DNA from 2 places in the Afipia massiliensis genome. Region 2 is predicted to be linked to the other one. Evidence: riboswitches for the same ligand, from Rfam matches in the RefSeq annotation. Region 2 holds a riboswitch; the other holds the start of a gene.
What was found. Region 2 has a riboswitch for cobalamin ahead of YH63_RS00540 (ribonucleoside-diphosphate reductase subunit alpha). Riboswitches for the same ligand answer to the same signal wherever they lie in the genome.
Positions count from the first base shown of each region.

Region 1: it holds a riboswitch for cobalamin, as region 2 does, so the genes downstream of both, YH63_RS15105 (TonB-dependent receptor) here and YH63_RS00540 (ribonucleoside-diphosphate reductase subunit alpha) in region 2, are expected to answer to the same signal.

Region 1 is NZ_LBIA02000001.1:3,153,838-3,160,933, forward strand. Features, by position in the region: gene YH63_RS15105 (TonB-dependent receptor) at 1-1,644, opposite strand, end outside; cobalamin riboswitch at 1,816-2,049, opposite strand; gene YH63_RS15110 (hypothetical protein) at 2,130-2,564, shown strand; gene YH63_RS15115 (serine hydrolase domain-containing protein) at 2,680-3,891, opposite strand; gene YH63_RS15120 (PRC-barrel domain-containing protein) at 4,329-4,865, opposite strand; gene YH63_RS15125 (hypothetical protein) at 4,952-5,161, opposite strand; gene YH63_RS15130 (hypothetical protein) at 5,323-5,556, opposite strand; gene YH63_RS15135 (hypothetical protein) at 5,727-5,918, shown strand; tRNA gene YH63_RS15140 (tRNA-Thr) at 6,049-6,123, shown strand; gene YH63_RS15145 (hypothetical protein) at 6,310-6,801, shown strand; gene YH63_RS15150 (hypothetical protein) at 6,841-7,096, shown strand, end outside.
Region 2 is NZ_LBIA02000001.1:124,910-132,005, forward strand. Features, by position in the region: gene YH63_RS00525 (methyl-accepting chemotaxis protein) at 1-1,751, opposite strand, end outside; gene YH63_RS00530 (ribonucleotide-diphosphate reductase subunit beta) at 1,967-3,127, opposite strand; gene YH63_RS00540 (ribonucleoside-diphosphate reductase subunit alpha) at 3,255-6,173, opposite strand; cobalamin riboswitch at 6,289-6,507, opposite strand; cobalamin riboswitch at 6,784-7,002, shown strand.

The DNA of each region.
Region 1 (7,096 bases), 3.0 Mb from region 2:
GAACAGCGCCGGGTTGAACTGGATTTCGTTCTTTAGCCGCATGTCGTAGTAGCTCGACTGAATATCGAGTGGCCCGCCATGGATGCGGATGCCGGCTTCCACATCGTGAGATGTCTGGGTCTTCAGATTGAACGTGCCGGGCGCAAAGAACGGTCCGGACCCAATCCGTTCATCAACGTTTGGCGTACGGAATGCTTGGGCGGCGCGAGCGAAAACCGCAAAATTCTCGTTGAGCCGGTGCTCAAGACCGACGTGAAGCGCGTGATTGGTTTCGTCGGTGTTGAGCGGTGACGCCTGCGGGTCGCCGAACCAGTTTGGCGCCGACATGTCGAGCTTGTCTCTTGCCTGCAGCTTCGTGTTCTGAAGTCTGCCGCCATATGAGAAGTCCGTGCTCGGCAGCAGACCGATGGTCTGTTGCCAGTAACCAGCAAGGGTTTGCTGCTTCAGATTGTAAACGTGAATCGGTGCATCGCCGGCGTAGCGGCTTCGGTTTGAACTGTAGGCCGCATCGTAATAGTCGATGCCGGTCAGGATATTCGAACGCAGGCCGAAGAACGGGTTCTTGATGCTGAGGCGGGGCGTGATCGACCATGTCTGCAACGAGGAATCGACATAACGCGCGTTGAACGGACTGAGGGGAAGGCCTCCAGGGAATGAGCCCTGCTGCTGCTTGTCGCGCACGCCGCCGTCGACGATCAATTCCGCGCCGTCCCACAACGACTTGGTAAACCCGGCGGTTGCGTTCTTTCCCTGCTTCTCGCCGCGATCGAAGGGTGTTGCTGCCCCCCGCGGATCGGTCGCAAGGCGATTGATGCCGGTGCCGAACTCGCTCGTTGCCCGGCCTCCCGGAAGACCGAGGCTTTGGTTGTCGGCTGACAGGTTCAGGAAGGCGCTGAAATCAGGCGTTGAGTAGCGAACCTCGCCGACGCCGTTGGTCTGTCGCAAGGCGTTGTTGACGCGGTATCCGTCGGACGAAATGGCGTTGCCAAAAACGGCGGAGGACCATGGACCGGCGTTGACACTGGCGGACACATTCCCCAGCCGCTGGTTGAATGATCCGACGCCTGCTTCGGTGCGCATTGCAATCGGCTTGCCGATTCCAATCCCCGTCTTCGTGATAATGTTGATGACGCCGCCAATGGCGTTGTCGCCGTACAGCACCGCACCGCTGTTGCCGCGTGTGACCTCGATCCGTTCAATCGATTGAATCGGAATAGTTGAGAGATCGACACCTTGCAGATCGGCTTCATTGAGGCGTCGGCCGTTAATGAGGAACAGCGTGTTCGACGAGGCAAACGCGCCGAACCCGCGAAGGTCGACGACGGAGCCGGTGCCGTTCACCGCGCCGTACAGGTTCGTAAGCTGAACGCCCGGGATAGTTGCGAGGATCTCCTGAATCGTTTGGTTGGGCGAACGTGCGATGTCTTCCGCAGTGATGACCGCAGTCGACGCGCCGACGATGCCGCCATAGAGGCGGCTCGCATCGACGTTGATCGGCGGCAACTGGCCGCCGCCATCCTGCGCGAGGGCAGGGCTCACAAGCGCCGTGCCTGCGAGGCATGCCGCTGCGAATGACAGTCTGAGCGTCGCCGCCGGAAAGAAAGATCTAGGAAAAAGAGTCACGTTTGAGCCCCGCCGATGCATGTGATCGCGAAGGCGCGGTGAAGACGCGCGCAGGCATGACGATGCGCGGCGAGCGAACGCTGCCGGACTTTACGTCGTGACTGAGGAAACAGGCCATCGGCCGGACCTCCGCAACTGTTACGTCACGTCACCGCTGCGGAAATGCCGCCCCTTCGCACGCCCCGTGCGACGGAAGGATGACCGGTACAGGCAGGTCTCCTGGCTCGCGGATCGTCGCCGTTGCCCGCCTTCCCAAGCCCGGCTGTAACGCCTTCGCTCAGTGGCCTATTGGACAACGACTCACCGTTGACAGTTGCGGGGGCAGCTTCGGACTAGCCGTGCATGCTTCACGTTGAAGAGTCTGCACGGCGGCACCGAATTCCCTATTCGCCAGCTTGCGCTGGCACCTGTGCCGTGGTTGCAATCAATCGGCGGCGGGTTGCCTTGTCAATGACACAATGAGCAAGAAATCCAATGCCATGGCTCAGGTTACGGACTTCATTGGGATGCGTTGCAAATTGGTGACATATGGGCCGCGCGCGGCGGCGGTGCTGCTTGCGCTCGCTGTGGCCGGCTGCGCCTGGACCGGCGGCGCCGACAGCCTGTCCTACACCGCCGATCGCGGCGTCGAGAACCAGCCGTATCCGGCGAATTACCGTCCCGAACTGCTCGCTCTGCTACGGACCTATCTGAACGATCCAACCGGTATTCGCGAGGCCGGGATTTCAGAGCCGGCGCAAAAGGAAGTCGGGGGCCGCCGCCGCTATGTCGTGTGCGTGCGCTTCAATGCGCGCGGTGCGGGAGGGCGCTACGCCGGCGTGAAGGAACGTGCGGGCATGTACATCGATGGACGACTCGATCGCATCATCGAGGAGACCGAGGATCTTTGTAAGGGCGTGGCCTTCGCCGCATTTCCCGAAATGGAAAAGCTGACGCGGTAATCCTGCGCTTCAGCAACTCGTCATTGCGAGGAGCCCTTGCGACGAAGCAATCCAGTCTTGTTTGTTGATTCTGGATTGCTTCGCTTCGCTCGCAATGACGGTGCTGATCTATATCTCACGAAAAATGCTGGACGATCGCTTCGAAACCCCGTCGCCAGGCGCGGTAATTCTCGACGTCGAGCGGGACGGGTTCGGCCGCCACGCGAACGATCACCAGTTCGCTGACGGGATCGATATAGATCCACTGGCCATGGATGCCGATGCAGCACAATGTGCGCCGCTTGCGGTCGATCTGATAAAATTTGCTGCGATAGGCGGCATCTGGAAACATCTCGGCGAATTCGCCGCGCGCCCATGCCTCCGGATCGCCGTTGTCGTTGATGTCGTCGATCCACCAGCCCGGGATCACCTGTTTGCCGTTCGCGACGCCGCGCTGCCGGATCATTTCGCCGAAGCGGGCGAGATCGCGCGGCGCAGCGCAGATACCGCCGGCTGCGCGCATCGCGCCTTCCGTGTCGAGCGTGATGTAAGCGTCGCTTTCCGCGCCGAGCGGCGTCCAGAGATGTTCGCCGAGCAGATCGGAGAGGGCGCGGCCCGCGGCGCGCTCATAGACCCAGCCGAGCAGGTCGGTGTTGGTTGAGACGTAGTGGAACGCGTGGCCGTGGGTCTTGCCGTCCGGCTTCTGGGTGGCGAGGTATTCGCGTAGCGCCATGGTGCTCTGGCCGGGCTTGATGACATCCCATCCAACTGCGCGCCGGTAACGCGCCACATCTCCGTCCGGATCGACATAATCCTCGGTGAAGGCGATTCCGACCGACATGTCGAGCAGATGCCGCACCGAGCACCCGCCATACACCGATGATGAGACTTCGGGAACGTAATCGGTGACGGGGCGGTTGGGATTCAGAAAGCCCTTGTCCACGAGAATTCCGCCAAGCGCCCCGGTGATCGACTTGCTCACCGAGAACACGATATGCGGCGTGCGCGCGTCCATGCCGCTCGAATACCATTCGGCAGCGATCCGCCCGTGCCGGAGTACGACAAATCCCTTGGTGTTCGTCGTGCGGAGCGCCTCGCGCAGCGTTGTCGGACCCTTGTTGCCCTCGAAGGCGACGTGACCGATTTCAGCCAGCGAACTTTCCAGCGGGACGGGATGCTTCGATGCGGCGATGTTCGCTGTCGGCAATACGCGCCGGACGTTATGAAAGCTCCACTCGCTGTAGGGCTGGGTGCGCCAGTTCGCCAGTGTCACAAGGTTGTCCCGCGCCGGCGGGAATTCGTTCATGAGATTTTTTGCAGGACTCTTCGCGGTCGATCTGGCTGACATTCGTTTCTCCGGAGTCCGATCCAGCGGGACTGAATCGTTTGTTGTTGTTTTTGGGCACAGCCGGGGAGACTGCGCGCCCGCATTGTGCGTGTTAATCGGCGTAAGACAACACTGCGCCGCACAACCGGAGCGGAGATCCGGAGAGAATCGGACTCGGAAAGGGCGATCTGGCAAGAGGGCCGGCGCAAAACAATGCGCGAGACTCTTCGCCGGGAGGGCGTTCAAATCTGGATATGACGCGGATGATTCTCAGACGGCCTTTTGAGGAGCCTTAGCCGTGAACACGATATTGGTCTTCACTCTGGCCGTTGCTGCTTCACTCAATGCATGGTGCCTCAGCGCCTACCTCTGAGCTGTACAGACGCACTGATACAAAACGGCCGAATCGGTGAACCGATTCGGCCGCGTCACTGAGCTGGAGACTATCCAAGCCGGGTTTACTTGGTGCTCTCCGAATACTTGAAGGCAGGCATGGCCTTCAATTGCTCCTTGGTCCCGCTCATGACGGCATGATCGGGGTACCAATCGTCCGTCGCTGCGGCTGTTGTCGTTGTTGTAGCTGCGCCGGTCGTTGTCGAAGGTCTCGTCGTTGACGACGTTCCGGACGCCGGCATTTTGTCGGCCGATGCCGAACGGATCGGCTCCTCAACCCACTTCAGCTTGTCGAACGTCACGGCGATGTCGTGCTGACCGACGCCGAGGAAACCGCCGACGCCAATGATGACGGCATTGATCTTGCCGCTCTTGTCGAGAATGATTTCACTGACGTCGCCGAGCTTCTCGTTGGCGTCATTGTAAACCGCCAAGCCGACAAGCTTGGATGCCCGCCAGTTGCCTTTCAGGTTCATCTGCTCGCTTGATGCCGACGCAGCCGGAGCGGGGGAAGGCGATGCCGGAGTCGTGGTCTGTGCGAACGCTGCTCCACCGGCCAATGCGGTTCCAAGCAAAGCTGCCGCCACATATTTCTTAATCATCAGACTCTCCTTTCAATAATGCTATTGAAACTGGAGAACCCGAACCGCTCGCATATGTTCCGGGGAACTGACGCTGTTCCTCCGCGTCAATTTAGCAGGTTGCGCGGCACTTTTTCAGAGCGCAAAGGAACCTCGCCGTTTTCAATCGCGGCATGAAGCGTGTTCAGTTGTGCCTCGAGATATTCGTTCGCGGCCAACAGCGCCATCAAGGCGCCGCGCGTGTCGCCGCCGCACTGTGCGATGACATCATCAAGGGCATTTTCATAGCGGTCATCATGCGGCTTCGCTAAACTCATGATCGTCCTCGTTCCGGGTTTTGCCTGACTCGCCAACTACCTGTGTGGTTAACGGTGACCGGACGGTGACCGTTCCAAGGCGAGCCGATTTGTCCACGCAATTCACAGGGGGGTTCGCGTCTTTTGGCATGTCCGGCGGGAATACATCCGGCCACGGGGCGTTATTTCGCGGCCCGCTCCACCGACCAGACGTCGAAAATCCCGAGGTTGTAGAGGAAGGCCAGGACGGCGACCACGCCAACCGCAGCGATCATGTATTTGTGGTGCGCACGGAACCCGCCACTGCCGTTCATGCAAATCTCCCGCGCGGCAACACGCCACTTGATGCATTGGTGACGCAAATCGAGCGGCAGCGCAAATGGAACGGCGCGCCACGTACCGGACGCACGGGTCAAGAGCGGCTCCGGGAGGAACATCCACGACATGCCATCGTTGAATGCGTGGGTGACAACGGAGGAGAATTGAAATGCGAAAATTCATCGCAGGTTTGGCTGCGGCTGCCTTGGTCATGGCAACCGGTTTCGCGTCCGCGCAGACATCGCAGCAAAAGCCGTCGGATCCTGGCATGACCAACGCCCCTCAAGCGGGCAGCAGCGGAACCAATCCGTCAGATCCGAAGAGCATCAAGAAAAAGAACGTCAAGAAAGGCAGCGGCACCACTACCGGCATGGGTAAAGGCACCATGAAAAAGAGCACCGGCAAGATGGGCACCTCCAGCGGTGGCCGGGGCGGCGGTGAAGGCGGAAGCGGCAAGTAAGCGCGGGATTGTTCTCGCAGCTCGAAAAGCCGTCGCCTTGGGTGGCGGCTTTTTCCGTCCATTTTTTGCAATGACCAGTCCTGTTGGCGGTCTTGTCCCGGAGCGGCGGCGCTGATAGCTGTTCCCCGTTGCCGGTTTAGCTCAGCGGTAGAGCAGCGGTTTTGTAAACCGAAGGTCGGGAGTTCAATCCTCTCAACCGGCACCACAAATCCGCAAAGCGGCAGCAGCTGCCGGGCGTTAACCTTCCACTTTCCAAAACCTTATTGAAATCGTTCGCAATTGAGCGAGCGCGAATGCTTACGCGTTAGGCTTACCTGACGATTGGGCGGGGCCTTTAACTCCTGCTACGGCCCGCTGGACTAGGGTGCAGCTTCAACCAAGGCATCATTCCATGCGCGCGATATTGGCTCTGGCGATAGTGATCGGAACGGCGGCCACAGCGGCGGCCGATACCGGCGCGCTGATCGTGATTCCCGGCCGTGCGGGCGTGCCCGTTATCATCAACGGACGCGACGTATCCTATTCGGTCATCGAAGGCGAATGGGGCCTTGCGAAACATTTCAGGAATACGGCCCGGGTCTATGGCGGCTGGGACCGCTACATCGGCCCGGAGGTCGGCCACTATTATCCGAGCGCCGGACGCACGCCGGGCTATGGCCGTCTCGAGATTCAGCCTTCGGCCAATCGCGCGCTGCCGCAGCCGGCCGAGAGCTATCATCGCTCGTGGTCCGCGCAATCCGCGCCGCCTGCGCCGCAGCAGCAGTACGATGTTCCCGAGTATCCGACGATCATCGAAGCGCCCCGGGACAGTTACCGGCCGAACGGTTTCCGGCCCGATCACAGTTACCGCCCGAACGGTTTCCGGCCGGATCTGAAAAAGTAGACCACAACCAAACAAGAAGCGTTCAAACAGGAGAGAGTTATGCGTCAGATGATTGCAGGATTGATTGCGGGCGTGGCGTTTGCCGCGACGATGGCGACGGCAGCACCCGCGCAGGCGTGTGCGTTGACCGACCCGTGCGGCAACTACGGCTATTATGCTTACAACTATGGATGCGGTTACAGCGCCTGCGGTGTTCGCCAGCGCCTGCCGGATCCGGCTGGCCCGCAGTATTACTGGGTCAACCAGGGCCCGACCTATACCGGTCCGGGCAACTTCGCTCCGGTCCCGACCTATC
Region 2 (7,096 bases):
GATTCCTGCGTGGCGGCCTGCATGCCGGTGATGTGCGACGAAATCTCGTCGGTCGCCTTCGCGGTCTGGCTCGCCAGCGACTTCACTTCGGACGCGACCACGGCAAAGCCCCGCCCCGCGTCGCCCGCCCGCGCAGCCTCAATGGTGGCGTTCAGCGCCAGCAGGTTGGTCTGCTCGGCAATCGCCGTGATCAGCTTGACCACGTCGCCGATCTCCTGCGCCGCGCGCGACAGCTTGGCGATGCGCGCGTCGGTGGCTTCGGCCTGCGACACCGCCGCCGCGGCGATCCGGCTCGACTCCTTGACCTGCCGGCCGATCTCGTTGACCGAAGCCGACAGTTCCTCCGTAGCCGCTGCGACGGACTGCACATTCGCCGATGCTTCTTCCGACGCGCCCGCGACCTTGCCGGACAACTCCTGCGCGGTCTCGACGGTCCGGGTCAGGGTCGTTGCGGACGACTCAAGCTGGCTCGCCGAAGACGAGACGCTCGACACGATCACGCCGACGGCGGTTTCGAAATCGTCGGCGAAACGGTGAAGCTCCGCGCTGCGGGCAGCGCTGGCGGATTTGCCCTGCGCTTCGCGTTCCGCCGCCTCGCTCTGCGCCTTGGCAACGGCGCGCATCTTGAACTCCTCGACGGCGCCCGCCATCTCGCCGATTTCATCCTTCTGGCCAAGCCCTGGCAGCACAACGTCGAAGTTGCCGCCGGCGAGCTGCCGCATCGCGTTGCACATGGCGATCATCGGCCGGGAAATTCCGCGGCCCAGCATCCATGCGAGGAACGCGCCGAACACGATGCCCGCACCACCGAGCGCCGTCACGAACTGGCTGGTCGAATGCGCCGCCGTGGCGGATTCCTTGGCGAGTTGCGTCTGCCGGACCACCAGACCATCCTTGATGGTCTTTGCTTCCTGCGTCACTGATGACGCCGCATCGTTCATCTTGGCCGAGAGCGCGGTGATCTTCGCGGTGTTCTCGACGAACTTCGCGAAATTCGTCCTGTAGGCGTCAAGCTCAGAGGTGATTTCCGCGATCTTGGATGAGAGCTTTGCGTCCTCCGAGGTCAGCGATCCGAGGCTGTTCTTCAGGAGCTGCATGCGCGCGCTGACGCTGTTCGCAACCGCGTTGTCCGGCCGCAGGATGTAATTGCTGATGTTGGCGGTGATGGCCGCCGAGTGGGTCGCCAGTTCCTTCGCATTCTGCTGGATCGACGTCAGGCCGGCGAGAATCGCGGTGTCCGCCAGATCGTCGAACTTGTAGCGGATCACGTTGCCCATGCGGAGCAACTGGTTCGACGCGATCGCCGCGTTTTCGGTCTTGAGCTTGATGACATCCGCGAACAGCGCAGCGAATTCGCCGTAGCTGGCGGAAAGGCTAAGCACGCTCTTGCGGTTGTCGGCGGTGGCGACACGCGCGGCACGCTCAATCGCACTGCCGAGACTCTTCTCGGCGGCACGCGCAGCTTCTTCGTCCGCCGGAAGGCCGGTGGTCACGTAATGGCGGGCCAGAAGCTGATAGGCCACCAGCTCGCGATCGATCTCGCGTGCGCTGTCACTCTCGGCGACGATGCCTTGATAGGACTGAACGCCACTCGCGATGCGGTCGAAACCGAAATAGGCGACGCCCATATTGATGGCGGAAATGCCCAGCACGATCACGAAGCCGAGCATGATCTTGGTTCGGAATCTAAGATTTGAAAGGAAGCTGACGTTTGTCTTCTGCTTTGCCGGAGTGCCCTTGAACCAGCCCATTCCCAACCCCCAAAAATTCTTTTTGCATGCCCGACCGGCCGGCCAATCAGCCGGCGGAAAGTCCCCCAAGGTAAACAAAATTGAATAACACCCCGTAAATTGCTACCGCGCGCAGAAAAAAACGCCCGCCAGGCGGGCGTTTCTTGCTAACGATGTGTGCAACTGCAGCGGGCTGAGCAATATCCCGGCACCGCTGGCGCCGAAAGATTAACAATTCATTCCCAGCTTAGCGCGCCGCCGTTCTGGTATTCGATCACGCGGGTCTCGAAGAAGTTCTTCTCCTTCTTCAGGTCCATCGCCTCCGACATCCAAGGGAACGGATTGTCCGTCTCGTCGAATACGCGCGTGAGCCCAAGCTGGGCGCAGCGGCGGTTGGCGATGAAGTGCATGTACTGCTCGCACAGCGCGGCGTTCAGCCCCAGAAATCCCCTCGGCATGGTGTCGCGGCTGTAGGCGGCCTCCAGTTCGGCGGCCTCGCGGATCATGCCGCGGATCTCGTCCTGAAATTCGCGCGTCCACAGGTGCGGATTTTCCATCTTGATCTGGTTGATGACATCGATGCCGAAGTTCAGGTGAATCGATTCATCGCGCAGGATGTACTGATACTGTTCGGCGATGCCGACCATCTTGTTGCGGCGGCCGAGCGACAGGATCTGCGCAAAACCTGTGTAGAACCACATGCCCTCGAAGATCACGTAGAACGCGACGAGATCGCGCAGAAACGCCTGATCGGATTCCGGCGTGCCGGTCTTGAAGTCCGGGTTCTCGAGATTCTGCGTGTGCTTCAGCGCCCAGGCCGCCTTGTCGGTGATCGACGGCACCTCGCGGTACATGTTGAACAGCTCGCCCTCGTCGAGGCCGAGACTTTCGACGATGTACTGAAACGTGTGCGTGTGCACCGCCTCCTCAAACGCCTGACGCAGCAGGTACTGGCGGCATTCGGGATTGGTCAGATGGCGATAGATCGCCAGCACGATGTTGTTGGCGACGAGGCTCTCGGAGGCCGCGAAGAATCCGAGATTACGCTTGATCGCGCGGCGCTCGTCCTCGGTGAGGCCGTCGCGCGATTTCCACAGCGCGATATCGGCCTGCATCGAAACTTCGGTTGGCATCCAGTGGTTGTTGCAGCCGGCAAGATACTTCTCCCACGCCCATTTGTATTTCAGCGGCAGCAACTGGTTGACGTCGGCGCGGCAGTTGATCATCGCCTTGTCATCGACCGACACGCGCCCGCCCTTGCGGTCGATGGTGCCAAGCCCTGTTGAATCAAGTCCTGTTGAATCAAGTCCGGTCTGGTCAATCGCTGCGGATTGGCCGGTCAGGATTGGCGGGAGCGTGTTGGCGGCTTTGGGTGAGGTTTCGGACCAGTCGAGCATGGACTTCGCTTTCTATATAATGTGGGGCATTGCTGATCGTCATTGCGAGGAGGCGGAGCCGACGAAGCAATCCAGTTTTCTTTTTGCTCTGGATTGCTTCGCTTCGCTCGCAATGACGGCGAGTCTGCTACTGGCACGCCTCGCAGTCGGGATTGTCGATGGAGCACGCCACTGCATCCGACAGATCCGGCGCGGATGACGACTGCGGCACCATGATGGGCTTGTTCACCGGCATGGCCGCGAGCGACGACGACGACACCGCGTTGAGCTTGCCGTCGGTGCCCTTGAGCGTCGATTTCTCCACGTGCGTGGCGCTGCGCGAGCGCAGGTAGTAGGTCGTCTTCAGGCCGCGCGCCCATGCCAGCCGGTACAGCTGATCGAGCTTTTTGCCCGATGGATTGGCGATATAGAGGTTGAGCGACTGCGCCTGATCGATCCACTTCTGCCGCCGCGCTGCCGCCTCGATCAGCCATGCGCTGTCGATCTCGAACGCGGTTGCATAGAGCAGCTTCAGATCGTCCGGCACGCGGTCGATGGAGCCGACGCTGCCGTCGAAGTATTTCAGATCGGACACCATCACCTCGTCCCACAGGCCGCGCGCCTTGAGATCACGAACGAGGAATTCGTTCACCTCGGTGAAGTCGCCCGACATGTTCGATTTGACGTAGAGGTTCTGGTAGGCGGGCTCGATCGACTGCGCCACGCCGCAGATGTTGGAGATGGTTGCGGTCGGCGCAATCGCCATCACGTTGGAGTTGCGCATGCCGGTGGATTGCACCCGCGCGCGCAGCGCCGTCCAGTCCAGCGTCACCGACCAGTCCACATCAAGGCCGCCGCGGGCGGCCGCCAGAATTTCAATCGAGTCGATCGGCAGGATGCCCCTGCTCCACAGCGACCCCTTGAACGACGGATACTGTCCGCGCTCGGCTGCAAGATCGACCGACGCTGTGATGGCGTGGAACGAAATCGCTTCCATGCTGGTGTCAGCGAACGTGACGGCAGCGTCGGACGCCATCGGGATTCGCAGCGCGTGCAGCGCGTCCTGAAAGCCCATCAGGCCGAGCCCGACCGGACGATGCTGCAGGTTCGAGCGGCGCGCTTCCGGAATGGTATAGAAATTGATGTCGATGACGTTGTCGAGCATCCGCATCGCGGTCGAAATCGTCCGCTTCAGCCGCACATGATCGATCCCGCCCTCGCCCACATGGTTGAGCAGGTTGACCGAGCCGAGATTGCACACCGCAACCTCGTCATCCGACGTGTTCAACGTGATTTCGGTGCAGAGATTTGACGAGTGGATCACGCCGACATGCTGCTGCGGCGAGCGCAGGTTGCACGGGTCCTTGAAGGTGATCCACGGATGCCCGGTTTCGAACAGCATGGTCAGCATCCGACGCCACAGATCCGTGGCACGCAGCTTCTTGAACACCCGCATCTCGCCGCGCGCGGCCTTGCCCTCGTAGAAGGCGTAACGCTCGGCAAACGCCTTGCCGTAAAGATCGTGCAGGTCCGGCGTCTCGTCCGGCGAGAACAGCGTCCACTCGCCGTCGGATTCGACGCGTTGCATGAACAGATCCGGCACCCAGTTCGCGGTGTTCATGTCGTGGGTGCGGCGGCGATCGTCGCCGGTGTTCTTGCGCAGATCGAGGAATTCCTCGATGTCGACATGCCATGTCTCGAGATAGGCGCAAACCGCGCCCTTGCGCTTGCCGCCCTGATTGACCGCGATGGCCGTGTCATTGGCGACTTTCAGGAACGGCACCACGCCCTGGCTTTCGCCGTTGGTGCCCTTGATGTGAGCGCCGAGGCCACGCACGCGGGTCCAGTCGTTGCCGAGGCCGCCGGAATACTTCGCCAGCAGCGCATTGTCCTTCACCGACTTGAAGATGCCGTCGAGATCGTCCGCCACCGTGGTGAGGAAACAGGACGACAGTTGCGGCCGCAGCGTGCCGGAATTGAACAGCGTCGGCGTGGACGCCATGAAGTCGAACGACGACAGCAGGTTGTAGAATTCGATGGCGCGCGCCTCGCGATCGATCTCGCGGATCGCAAGGCCCATCGCGACGCGCATGAAAAACGCCTGCGGCAGCTCGATGCGGTTGCCGTCGTCATGCAGGAAATAGCGGTCGTACAGTGTCTGCAGCCCGAGGAACTGGAACGACAGATCGCGCTCCGGCTTCAAGGCCGCTGCGATCCGCTTCAGGTCGTAGCGTGCCAGTTCGGGATCGAGCAGCTCGGCCTCGATGCCCTTTTTGACATAGGCCGGAAAGTACTCCGCATAGCGCGCCGTCATGTCGGCCTGCGAGGCGTTGATCTGCGCGGAATGGACAAACGACAGCACTTCGGTGCGCAGCTTGTCGAGCAGCAGCCGCGCGCTGACATAGGCGTAGTTCGGCTCCAGTTCCACCAGCGTGCGTGCAGCCATGATGCCCGCGAGCGCCAGTTCATCCTGGCTAATGCCGTCGTAAAGGTTGCGGCGCGTCTCGGCGAGAACCGGTGCCGCATCGACGCCGTCAAGATTGGCGCAGGCTTCCTGAATGATCAGCGTCAGGCGATCCACATCGAGCGGCACGCGCGTGCCATTGCCCAGCGTCACATGCAGTTGCGGTTCGGAAGAAGTCTTGGCGGGCTTTGCGGCTTCCGCCTCGGCGCGCTGGCGCGTGCGTTCCTCGCGATAGAGCACATAGGCACGAGCGACCTTGTGATGTTCGCTGCGCATCAGCGCCAGTTCGACCTGATCCTGCACATCCTCGATATGGAAGGTGCGCCCCTCGCCGATCCGGCGGGTCAGCGCGCCGACGACCTCGTTCGTCAGTTGCTCGATGACCTCGTGAATGCGGCGCGACGCCGCCGCGGTGTGCCCTTCGACCGCGAGGAACGCCTTGGTCATCGCAATCGAGATCTTGCTCGCGTCGAACGGCGAGACCGTGCCGTTGCGGCGGATGACCTGCAACGGCGGTGTGGTGGCAGGGACGGCCAGCGACTCGGAACGCAACTGAATGAGAGGAGCGGATTTTGCGGCTTCGCGTTCGAGAGAGAGAGACATCGGCAGACCCCGTGCGTGTTGCAATTTTTTGGGGGCTTGGGCCGAGAGAACGCTGCATGACGACCGGCAAGCGCCGGCAATGCTGCAAGCGACCTCCGGACACCCCGCCCGTGGACGTTCTTTTGGTGTCGCGGCAGGTCTCCTGGCTCGCAGGTCAGCGTTGAACCCGGTCTTCCCGATGCGAAAAACGCACCAGTGACATCGGTCGGATTCAACTCACTGCTTACAGTTGCGGGGGCAGCGCCGGACTTGCTGCATCAAACGTGCAGCTCACCGGCTTCCCTCTTAGCCACTAGATTTTGACGTCCAGCGGACCGTGACATCTACATGTGGTGATATAAGGCTCAAAGAGTCAACAAAAGATTAAAAAGCATCCCCGTTATCCCTAGGCCCTTCGAGAAACCGCTGTTTCTCAACACTGGGTTAGAGTGCTTCGATTCTGTTTCCACGGCCAAGATAATTCAGAACCACGCCACGATATCGCACCTCAGGACAAATCAACGAGAATCAGTGACGGCGACGCCATCAAGTTTCTGCCCACAGGCGTCGCGCGCGATCTTCTGAGGTGCCCGGTGGGAAGCTTTCCCTTTGACCGACCGGAATGCGCTTCTCATAACTTGACCATCGCGGTTCTGCGGATCGGTGGTCCGGAGCCAAGAGGGAATGCGGTGCGCGCGGTCCAGGTGGATTGCGCAAGTCCGAAGCTGCCCCCGCAACTGTAAGCGGCGAGCCTTTGTCCATCACTGCCACTGCGGCGCAAGCCGCGGGAAGGCCGGACTTAAGGCGTCGACCCGCAAGCCAGGAGACCTGCCGCGATCACAGTACGTCCACGGGCGGGGTGCCCCGGTGTGTCGCTTGCGGAGGACGGCACTTCCGTCTCTGTCGTTCGCGCATGTCCGGCCCTGCCCCAACATCACGGGGTT